Regions from separate parts of the Colwellia sp. BRX10-4 genome, predicted to be linked through region 1. Evidence: predicted binding sites of a transcription regulator. Region 1 holds the regulator's gene; the other holds the start of a gene.
The links. The regulator sigma-54, encoded in region 1, starts transcription at its own class of promoters, with help from an activator protein. The targets are predictions, from matches to a motif close to GTTGGCACGNNNNTNGNNT.
Positions count from the first base shown of each region.

Region 2: a site for sigma-54 is predicted at 4,401-4,419, ahead of flgA (flagellar basal body P-ring formation chaperone FlgA). Genes of this name have one in related genera too.

Region 1 covers NZ_JACGVZ010000001.1:21,841-27,869, reverse strand. The annotation lists gene lptC (LPS export ABC transporter periplasmic protein LptC) at 1-524, shown strand, start outside; gene lptA (lipopolysaccharide transport periplasmic protein LptA) at 505-1,047, shown strand; gene lptB (LPS export ABC transporter ATP-binding protein) at 1,044-1,775, shown strand; gene H4J67_RS00140 (RNA polymerase factor sigma-54) at 1,855-3,363, shown strand; gene hpf (ribosome hibernation-promoting factor, HPF/YfiA family) at 3,387-3,674, shown strand; gene ptsN (PTS IIA-like nitrogen regulatory protein PtsN) at 3,720-4,175, shown strand; gene rapZ (RNase adapter RapZ) at 4,207-5,061, shown strand; gene H4J67_RS00120 (HPr family phosphocarrier protein) at 5,075-5,350, shown strand; gene mgtE (magnesium transporter) at 5,470-6,029, shown strand, end outside.
Region 2 covers NZ_JACGVZ010000001.1:304,140-310,168, forward strand. The annotation lists gene yaaA (peroxide stress protein YaaA) at 1-115, shown strand, start outside; gene H4J67_RS01425 (TIGR03546 family protein) at 222-740, shown strand; gene H4J67_RS01430 (TIGR03545 family protein) at 740-2,536, shown strand; gene flgN (flagellar export chaperone FlgN) at 2,715-3,143, opposite strand; gene flgM (flagellar biosynthesis anti-sigma factor FlgM) at 3,181-3,495, opposite strand; gene flgA (flagellar basal body P-ring formation chaperone FlgA) at 3,570-4,262, opposite strand; gene H4J67_RS01450 (chemotaxis protein) at 4,447-5,394, shown strand; gene H4J67_RS01455 (protein-glutamate O-methyltransferase CheR) at 5,460-6,029, shown strand, end outside.

The DNA.
Region 1 (6,029 bases):
CGGGAGGCGTTTACGGTATAATTGAATGGAGAAATTCCTCAGCACCACAGTTACAAGCGATTGATAAGACGCTGACCCCTGATTTTATTGCCGAAAATTTACACAGTAATGTTTATAAACATCAAGGAAGTTTAGCTTATGTTGTTGATGCCCATCGTATGGAACATTACCCTGAGTTAAGTATTACCAACTTTGAGTTTCCTCAATACACACTTCATCCAAAAAATGATGCGCCCGCATGGAAAATATCTGCCAATGAAGGCATATTATACAATAACAACCGGGTGAAATTAGAAAAGCATGTCCGCCTGTTAGCAACAGATCCCGATAGCTTATTACAAGAAGTTCAAGGAAAATACTTTGAACTTGATCTAAAAACTAACATCATAAGTTCAGAACAAGAAATTAAAATTATCGGTAAAGGATTTACCATCGATGGTAAAGGTTTAATTGTCGACTTAAACACCAACCAAATGACACTAACTAAACATGTGAAATCAATTTATGAAATTGTTAAAAAATAGCCTACTGTGCTTATTGTTATCAACTCCGCTATTTTCGTCAGCTTTCGCTGAAAAATTTGATATAAAACAAAAGATTGAAATTAACGCTTCAAGACAAGCCGTTGATCTTAAAAATAAAATATTCAGCTATATTGATAACGTGGTGATCACTCAAGGTTCATTAGTTATACGTGCTGATTTAGTACAAGTGCTGACTCAATCAGGCAGTGAAGAAAAAACCTACATCGCTAAAGGGAAGCCAGCAACCTTTAAACAAACCTTAGCCGATGGCACTCCACTTAGCTTACAAGCCGACGAAATAAGATATGAGCCTGCAAATAATTTAGTGATCATTTCAGGAAATGCGCTATTACAGCAAGAAGGCAGTGAAGTTAGTGGCAGTAGAATTACTTACAATATTGCCACTCAGTATGTTAATGCTGAAAGTAAATCTAACGAACGCACTAAAACGATTTTTCAGCCAAAAGAAAAAATTAAAGCGACAACCACAGACGCGAAAACTCAGGAAAAAATTAATTTATGAGCACTAGCACCCTAATGGCAAAAGGCCTTGCCAAAGCCTATAAAGGCAGAAAAGTGGTTAAAAATGTCAGTATGCAAGTTTCAGCAGGACAAATAGTCGGTTTACTGGGCCCAAATGGTGCCGGAAAAACAACTTCTTTTTATATGATCGTTGGTTTGGTTGAAAGTGATAGTGGCGATATTATTTTAAATGACGAAAACCTGACGTTAGCGCCTATGCATGAGCGTGCTAGAAAAGGCATCGGATATTTACCACAAGAAGCCTCTATTTTTCGAAAACTCAGTGTTTACGATAATATTATGGCTATTTTACAAACACGAAAAGAATTATCAGATGCTGAACGTGAAGAAAAATTAGAACATCTTGTTGAAGAATTCAACATAGGTCATATCAAAGATAATTTAGGCATGAGCTTATCGGGTGGTGAACGCCGCCGAGTAGAAATTGCCCGCGCTTTAGCTGCTGAACCAAAATTTATTTTATTAGATGAACCTTTTGCTGGTGTTGACCCAATTTCAGTAGGTGATATTAAAAAAATTATTCTACACTTAAAAGAACGTGGCATTGGTGTGTTGATCACTGATCACAATGTACGTGAAACTCTCGATGTATGTGAACATGCGTATATTGTTAGTCATGGTGAACTTATTGCAGAAGGTACTGCAGATCAAATTCTTGCAAATCAACATGTAAGAGATGTATACCTTGGTGAACAATTCACGCTATAGTAGTCAGTAAGTGAATAATATCTTCGTATGAAAAAAACGAAAATATCCCATTAAAAATAATAGGAAGTTAATGACCTAAATGCGCCCTACTCTACAACTCCGCATAGGACAACAATTAACCATGACGCCACAATTGCAGCAAGCAATCAAATTGCTGCAACTGTCTACGTTAGAGCTTCAACAAGAAATTCAAGAAGCCTTAGAAAGCAATCCATTATTAGAAATGGATGAGTCTTCAAATAATCCCGAAGATAAAAGTACTGACAACCTTGAAGAAGCTCACACTGCCGGTACTGGTGATGTTAAAGAAGCCCCGGCTTCTGATGGTAGCGAAGACGCTACGCCTACCATTGATGAAATCACCACTACTGAAGCCATGGACAAAAACGATATCCCTGAAGAATTAAACATGGATACCACTTGGGATGATAACTACACAGCTGGTGCAGCAAGTTCAAGTTCAGGCCCCTCTTCAGAAGATTATACTTACCAAGGCGAGACCCAAGACTCTATTCAAGATCATTTGCGCTGGCAAATGGAATTAAGCCCTTTTACCGAAACAGACCGCACTATAGCGACAGCAATTATTGATGCGGTTGATGACGCCGGTTACTTAACGGTATCTAGTGAAGACATTTTAGAAAGTGTTGCCATTGAAGGAGTAGAGCTTGATGAAATAGAGGTGGTACTAAAACGTATTAACCTCTTTGATCCTGTCGGCGTCGCTGCTCGTTCAATTTCAGAATGTTTAATCATTCAACTTAATCAATTTGACCCAGCTACACCTTGGCTAGCAGAAAGTAAGTTAGTTTTGCGTGACCATATTAATCTGCTGGGTAGCCGAGACTATCGTACATTAATGCGTAAAACTCGACTGAAAGAAGACCAACTGCGCGAAGTGGTACGTCTTATTCAATCACTTGACCCTAGACCCGGCGATAGTGTGATGAAGAGTGACGACCAGTACGTTATTCCTGATGTGTCTGTTGAAAAGAAAAATGGCCGTTGGGTGGTCGAATTAAACCCTGATACTGCGCCAAAACTTTCGGTGAATCAGCAATATGCTTCGATGTCACGTTCGATGAAGTCGACAGCGGACACACAATTTATTCGCTCAAATTTACAAGAAGCTAAATGGTTTATTAAAAGCTTAGAAAGCCGTAATGATACTTTATTAAAAGTGTCAAACTGTATTGTGCAACGTCAAATTGGCTTTTTTGAACATGGTAATGAAGCCATGCGTCCAATGGTTTTAAATGATATTGCCGAAGCTGTCGATATGCATGAATCAACCATTTCACGAGTGACAACACAAAAGTACATGCATACGCCACGTGGAATTTTCGAACTGAAGTTTTTCTTCTCAAGCCATGTTGGCACCGAAAGCGGTGGCGAATGCTCATCAACAGCTATTCGTGCACTAATCAAAAAATTTGTTGCCGCCGAAATCCCAGCAAAACCACTTAGTGATAGTAAAATGGCTGATTTATTAGCCGACCAAGGGATAAATGTAGCTCGACGTACCATAGCAAAATATCGAGAGTCACTTTCTATTCCACCTTCTAACCAACGAAAAAGTTTACTTTAACGAAAAGATGAGGAATTAAGCTTATGCAAATTAATCTTTCTGGCCACCATGTTGACATTACCGAAGCTTTACGAGAAAACGTCACGACTAAGATGACAAAATTAAGCCGACATTTTGATCATATCAATAATGTACATGTTGTTCTCACCGTTGAAAAATCAAATCAAATTGCTGAAGCGACTGTTCACGTTAGTGGCTCTGATTTACATGCAAAAGCTGAAAATGCTGACATGTATGCCTCTATTGATAGTCTTGTTGTTAAGCTTGACCGGCAAATATTAAAGTACAAAGGTAAAACGAATCAGCATTAATGCTGTTTATCGCCTGTTCACTCACCAAAGAATCTAAGTAGTATAATGAAGTTGCAAGATATCCTTACCCTTGATTGCACCCTGTGTGCAATTAAGGGTACAAGCAAAAAAAAACTCCTTGAAATAATTAGCACAACTGCGGCAAAAAAATTCGACAATATTGATACTCATCAATTATTCGAAAGCTTAATGGCGCGTGAAAAAGTTGGATCTACCGGTATAGGAAATGGCATTGCGATTCCTCATGGTCGATTAACTAACACGTCACAAGTTATTGCTGTATTGCTGACCAGTGAACAAGCCGTTGAATTTGATGCGATAGACAACCGTGCTGTCGATATTATTATTGCGTTATTTGTACCCGAAGAAAACTGCCAACAACATTTAGATACCTTACAAAGTATTGCGCAAATATTTAGTACTAAACAATTCGCAAAGCAAATAAGAAAATGCAAAGATTCGCAAGAGCTTTTTACTATAATAAAGCATGCTCAACGTTAATAAAATCTAATAATAACCCAGGAAAACTCAAATGAAACTCTTGATAGTCAGTGGTCGCTCAGGGTCAGGTAAAAGTGTCGCCTTACGTGTACTCGAAGATTTAGGCTACTACTGTGTCGATAATATTCCGGTAAATTTATTGCCTGCATTAGCACATACCGTTATTAATGATTACGACAAAGTAGCGGTTAGTTTAGATGTACGTAACTTACCCAATGACCCTAATGATGTTTCAGAGATATTAGATTATCTGCCAAAAACGGTAAAACTCGATATCCTGTATTTAGATGCCGATGACTCTGATCTTATTCGACGTTTTAGTGAAACGCGTCGTTTGCATCCTTTAATTAAACAAAATATTCCACTCGACCAAGCCATCTCTTTAGAGAAAAAGCTGCTTGAGCCTATTTCGACGCGTGCGGGTTTGTATATTAATACCAGCCAGTTATCACCTCATCAATTATCTGATTTAGTGCGTGAGCGAATTTTGGGCAAAACCTCGGCATCTATGGTGGTGGTGTTTGAATCTTTTGGCTTTAAACACGGTGTACCACAAGACGCAGATTATGTTTTTGATGCACGTTTTCTACCTAACCCTTTTTGGGAAACAGACTTAAAAGGTTTTACTGGTTTAGATCAACCCGTGCGAGACTTTCTTGCTAGCCAACCGATTGTCACTAAATTTATCTGGCAAATTAACAGTTTTATGATGACGTGGTTACCCCACTTAGAAAGAAACAATCGCAGCTATATTACTATCGCTATTGGTTGTACAGGTGGAAAACACCGTTCAGTTTATATTGCGGAAATATTAGCAAACAATCTCAGAAAAGAACGCGAAGATGTTCAATCTCATCATCGCGACATTAAAATACAAAGCACTTAATAACGGTCACTGTATGCCAAAATATAATAAATCATTAACCATTAGCAATAAACTGGGATTACACGCACGTGCTGCCACTAAACTTGCCCAGTTAAGCCAAAAGCTTAATGCTAACGTTACTATTTGCTTAGAGGGCAAAGAAGCTGATGCCAGCAGTATTATGGGGTTAATGTTACTGGCCGGTGGCTTTGGGAAAACCGTAGAGGTTATTACCCAAGGAGAAGATGCTCAACAAGCACTTAACGATGTATGCCAGTTATTTTCTGATAAATTTGATGAAGACGAATGATAAAAAGACTGAATAAAAAATAAAGTTACGTTATCATTCATTATAATACCTTATCCAGCGCATCTTGACTAAGATATAGACAATATAATTTTCGTATTACTGCGGCACAGGAAAACTTTATGCCGGAAATATCAGAGCAACAACAAAATCATCAACGCCTGCAACAAGTCAATGAAGCACTTGGTAGCGGTATGTTTGTGCACGTTCGAAAATTACTACAGAACATGCCAGCCTATGATATTGCTTTAATATTAGAGTCATCTCACTCGAAAAGTCGTGCCGTTTTATGGCAACTTATCGACGCAGATAATCACGGTGAAGTACTTGAAGAACTCAATGAGGAAGTTCGAAAAGGTATTTTAAAAACTATCCGCCCTGAAAAATTAGCCGCCGTTGCTGAAGGTATGGATGTTGATGATTTAGCTGAAGTTTTACGTACTCTACCCGATAGTGTTTATCAAGAAGTATTAAGTGCTATGGATTCGCAAGACCGAGGTCGAGTCGAAGCCGCGTTGTCATTTGAAGAAGATACCGCTGGCGGTATCATGAACACTGATACCATAACAATTCGTCCCGATGTAACGGTTGATGTGGTATTGCGCTATTTACGCTTACGAGGTGATTTACCTGAAGCGACCGATTCTTTTTATGTGGTCGATGGTAAAAATCACTTTATTGG
Region 2 (6,029 bases), 280 kb from region 1:
ACATCGCTTAACAGAGGTTGAACAACTTAAATCCTTTGATGTTGCTGGCTATCAATATAGTGAAGAAATGAGTCAAGGTAATGATTTTGTTTATACCCGTAAAGAAACGCAATAGTAGCGCTAATGTATAAGCCTGCTTTAGTTTATTTACTTAGTTATACTTAACCCACTAAGCTTTAAGTGGTAAATAGATAGTAAGAGAACACAAAAAAGGAAAAGGAATGCTTACATTACTCGCTAAACTGTTCAATGCACTGAACTCAGAAAGCTCTACTCGGCAAATATCATTGGCCATAGCGTTAGGTTTTATCGTTGGACTATCGCCACTGCTTACCTTGCATAATATTGCTTTTATATTCGTGGTTTTATTTTTAAGAGTCAATATCGGTGGTTTTATAGTCGCTTGGGGATTCTTTAAAGGGTTAAGTTATTTGTTATCATCATTGATCGTTACTGTTGGTGAGTCATTACTAACAGCAAAGTCATTACACCCTTTATTTGATGCTTTATATCAGTCTTCGTTATTTAAACTAGGCCACCTCCACCATACTTATACGTTGGGTGCTTTGGTGCTTGGCTGTTTATTAGCAGTGCCGTTATATTATCTGAGTAACTTTTTAATTGAAAAGTATCGACTACATATTAAAGCCTTCTTTGAGAAGTTCCGTATTGTTAAGGCATTAAAAGCATCAAAGTTCTACCGTATTTATAGCCACGTTTCTGGCCAAGGAGAGTTGTAATGAGTCGTTTTATTCGTTGGAAAGGGCTAATCGGTTTTTTTGTGGTTATGGGATTATTGATCGCTTTTATTTATTTATTTGCTGACGCTTTAGTTAAGAAAGGTATAGAAAAATCAGGTGAATGGTATTTAGGTGCTGAAGTTAATGTTAACGAAGTTGAAATTAACTATTTACCCTTAACACTGAGTATTGAAGGTTTCCAAGCAACCGATCCTGAAAAACCTAGCCATAATTTGGTGAGTTTTTCACAAGCCTCTGCCGGTGTTGATGTTTGGCAATATTTATTTGGTAAGTTATATATTAGCGAGTTAAATGTTGCTGAGTTAAGAATCAATCAGCCTAGGCAGTCGGTCGGTGAAGTCTATAGACTTGGTGACGATACTGAAAATGGCAGTGACGGCTTAGGTGATTCAATGTTGCCTAAACTTGATGTTAGCCTACCTAAAGCTGAAGATTTACTTAATAATAGTGATTTGCTAACAGTCAAGCGTGGCAAAGCTTTAGAGCAAAGTTATCAAATCGAAAAGATAAAGCTGCAAGCTGCTTATGAAACACTCCCAACTAAAGACGCGTTAGCAGACTATAAAAAGCAAGTAGAGCAACTTGCTAATATTAAGATAGAAAGTTTAGCCGATCTTGAAAAGCTTAATAAAAATTTTACCGTGCTAAAAACAAAGTTTGAAGCTGACCAAGCGGTCATGAAAAAAGCAAAGCAGCAAGTTAGCGCTTCAAAAACATTATTAAGTGAACAAACTAAAGCTTTAAAAGATGCGCCAAGCGCCGATTGGAAAAACATTGAGAGCAAGTACCAACTTGATAGTGTCGATGGTGCTGATTTTGCTCACTTGTTGTTTGGTGAGCAAGCAAGAGAATACTTTGGCTATGCTGATACCGTTTATCGAAATATAGCACCGTTAATTAAATCTTCAAAAGTTGATAAAGAAGCACCAGTAGCTAGCGATCAAGGTCGTTATGTGCAGTTTAATGATGAAAAACCTTTGCCTGATGTACTTATTGAACAAGCAAATTTTTCTTTAATATTGCCACAAGGTGAATTTGCAATTAGCGGCAAAGAATTGACGCATCAGCACTGGGTACGAGGTAATAATAGTGTTATTAACGTTAAAAGCGACAAAGTACAGGGCTTGGGGAAATTAACCTTAGGGTTAGCTTTCTCACTAGATAAGCAAGATGTTTTAGTAGGTAAGGGGCAGTGGCAACTTGTCGACGTCAACTTAAAAGATGTTTCACTACAAAAATCAAGTGCTTTTACTTTAGATCTTAACAGTGGCTTATTATCAGGTAAGGGGGCTTTTTCATTCATCGATGACCAAATTGACAGTGAAAATAAACTTAACCTGGCTAACACTCAATATAGTGGTGCTGGCACTTCGAAGTTAAGTACACTCTTTATTGACACAGTTCAGTCTCTTAAGTCGTTGGCATTAACCATAACTGCAAAAGGTAAAATAACGGCTCCGACGTTATCTATATCATCGCCACTTGATAACCAATTAAAAGATTCAATGGTGCAGCAGGTATCAACTAAATTAACAAGCTTCAAATCTGACATTAAAGCAGGGTTAAGCACTAAGCTTACTCAAGCTTTAGGGGTAAGTAATAAGGAAGCTGAGTCTCTAATGGATGTTGAAGCACTCATCGGAGATAGTGATAAAGCATTAGATGAGCTGATTAACTCAGATATCGTCGCAGCGAAAAAGAAAGAGTTTGAAGATAAACAAAAAGATAAGCTCAAAGATAAAGCAAAAGAAAAACTAGGGAAACTATTTGGTTAGGCTTGCTTAGCTTACTCATCATTAATGACAAGTTTACGCTCAGCTATCGTAGTTGCCAAAGGGGAGATGAGCGGCCAAGCTAAACTAGTTTAATAAAGTCGTTTTAGTTTTTTCTGTAAAAAAGCCTCAGCTTATTATTAAGTTGAGGCTTTTTTTGTTAATTAGCGTGTTGTTTTTACTAAGCTTTAATGCCTAAACTGCTAAGGCCACCACTTTTCTTTCCCTTACTATTGTAGGTCATTGATGAGCGGTTATGATTCTCAAGCAAGGAGTTTCTCATGCGTTCAGCGGCAAGTGAAGATTGCTGTATGATTTGACCGTTAACCTGATTTTTGTCTTTACAACGCAGTAAAATAGCTTCAATTTCAGCAATCTCTTGCTGATGAATACCTGATTTAACTTCGTTTTTCAAAATAATATTTTGAGCGTTTTGTTCATCAAGTTGCTGTATGGCTTTTAGCAAAGCCTCTTTTTGCTCGGTAACGGCAGTTAATGCTTGTGGGCTTTGTTTTTGTAAGACTTCTTTTTCAACGCTGAGCAGCTCATCAAGCTGCTGTAGGTTATGTAACTGTTGAGCAATTAATTGCTCTGCTGCTAACGCTGTCATCAGGTGTAACTCCTGTGATTAGGTTAACAGTAAACTGTTAGCCTAGTTTAAATTCGAAATTTGCTATACTGGCAGCAAGCTTTTCAGGATCAACTTTATACTCACCATTTGCAATGGCTTTTTTGAGTTGATCGATTTTTTTCTGATCAACGGCTGGTGCGTCATTCGCTTTCTTTTGTAACTCATTTAACTGTTGAGCTTGTGGTGTTAAAGAGACTGAATCTTTACCTACAGATCTTCCTTGTTCACTACTTGCTGCATTTTGTGTGGCTTGCTGTTTGACTTGTACTTGTTGATCAAGCTTTTGCTTTACTTGACTGTTATTTGACAAGTTATTGATATTTATAGCCATAATACTATCCTATAGATAACGGGTTGATATTCACTATCTTGTTATCGGCAAGCAGCCTAATAACTTAACCATTATTATAAATTAATTATCACTTCGTTGATAGCCGATACTCGCCCTGTTACCGTTCTACCACTGCCTTCATTTTCAACCGCTATTTGCTCGCCAAGCCCCCCGTCTTCAAGGGCTATGCCGGAGGTCTTTATTGTCAACGTATTCGATTGCGCAATAAGCGTGACATGGCTGCCTTTGCAAACAAAACAAATATTTTTTTTAGTTAGAATGACACCCGCCCTCAACTTTCTTTTAGCTCGGGTACCAATAACGATTCTGGTATCATCTAAGCTCTCACCACGAATTCTATATTTATCGCGATATTCAATGGTGACATTTGAACTATCAACTCTACTGCCCTTACTAATGATACTTTTTGCAACAACTACCGGTATGACCACTTGAATTTTTGCAGGAATATAAAGATACCAAGACGATGGGTCGTCGCAATTTATTTTAACATTTACGTTTCTACCATTATGATTTTCAGGTATATTTGCGATTAAAGGTGTTAAACAAGGTTGAATAATAATTCTGGGATCTAAAGTAGAGACTGAAACGTTTATCTTTCCTTGCTTTGGCAATGGTGTATTATTTTTTATAAATTGTGTAACAAAATCTTGAATTTGCTGTCTGTCCATCGTTTGGGCAAAGGCTATATTTGAAAAAAACGCTGAGATTAGCGAAAGAATGATAAATATCTTGAATATGCTCATAAATTTGTCAACTATTTGCTAGGGAAATTAAAATACTCGTCTATGCTTAATTTATGTATTAGTGTAACAATAATTAGAAGCAGACGAATACGCACTAAACGTCAAAAAATTGAACGTTCAACATATATCTATAAGCACAATCAAGAAGTGTGCCTTTTTGTGAATTAAGTAAAATGAGGTTTGTATGGCAGGAATTTTAGACTCAGTAAATCAACGCACTCAGTTGGTTGGACAGAATAGACTTGAATTATTACTTTTTCGTTTAGTCGGACCGCAACGTTTTGGTATTAATGTTTTTAAAGTACGTGAAGTTATGCCTTGTCCGCGCTTAACCTTACTGCCAGGACAAGACGCTTTTATTAAAGGTGTTGCCCATATTCGTGGCCAAACCATTTCAGTGATCGATTTGAGCAAATCGACAGGTGGCCCAGAAATAGTGCCAGATGAAAATTCTTTTGTCATTATTGCAGAATACAATCGCAGTGTGCAGGGCTTTTTAGTAGGCGGTGTTGAGAGAATCGTCACGTTAAGCTGGAAAGATATTATGCCTCCTCCAGAAGGCGCTGGTAAATCGAGCTATTTGACCGCTGTTACAGAAATAGACAAAAAAATGGTCTCTATTTTAGATGTAGAGAAAATTTTAAATGAAATTAATCCTATTTCAACAGATTTAAGTGAAGATGTTGTTGATGCGAGTGTTGGAGTGAGTCTTGGCGAGCGAGTCATTATGATCGCGGATGATTCAACCGTAGCTAGAAATCAAGTGAGAAGAGCTTTAGAACCTTTAGGCTTAACAATGTTGTTAGCTAAAAATGGCCAAGACGCTTTAGATCAATTACTCGCTATAGAAGCCGAGTGTCATTCATCCATTACTGAAAAAGTCGCTTTACTTATCTCTGACATAGAAATGCCTGAAATGGATGGTTACACCTTAACCGCTGAGATTAAAAATAATGACCGATTGAAAGCTATGCCGGTTATTTTACATACTTCGCTAAGCGGAGTTTTTAATAATGCTATGGTTGCTAAAGTAGGTGCAGAAGATTTTATTCCAAAGTTTCATCCTGATGAATTAGCCATAGCAGTAAAAAAATGGTTAAAGAAAGATGAACTAGAAAATAATGCTAATTAACCCATTGTTTTTAGCGTATTCTATCGTTAATAAATGATAATAATAATTTAAGGCGGAATATAGAAGTGTCAATCCGACAGCTTGATGATAGCAGTTATCATCAGTTTAGAGTCTTCCTAGAGAAACAATGTGGCATTGTCTTAGGTGAAAATAAACAATACCTAGTGAAAAGCCGTTTAGCCCCTTTAATGGCAAAATTTGATGTTACCACATTAGGTGATTTAGTCACTCGTACTCTCAGTCCAATTGAAAGGCAGTTACGTGCCGCGGTTATCGACGCTATGACGACTAATGAAACCTTATGGTTTCGTGATGAGTACCCCTTTGAACTATTGAAAAAACGCTTACTTCCTGAGTTTAAAAATAAAAGAACGCCTTTGAAAATTTGGTCAGCAGCAAGTTCTTCAGGTCAAGAACCTTATTCTATTGCGATGGCAGTTCAAGAATTTAAGCAAAGTAATCCTGCTGCATTTTCGGGAGGTGTTCAAATTATTGGCACTGATATCTCCAATACTATGCTTGAGCATTGTAAGTATGGCCATTATGACAATTTAGCGTTGTCACGAGGTTTATCAGCCGAACGTAAAAGAATGTTTTTTGAAAATGGCGATAAAGGTATGTCGAAAATCAAAGAC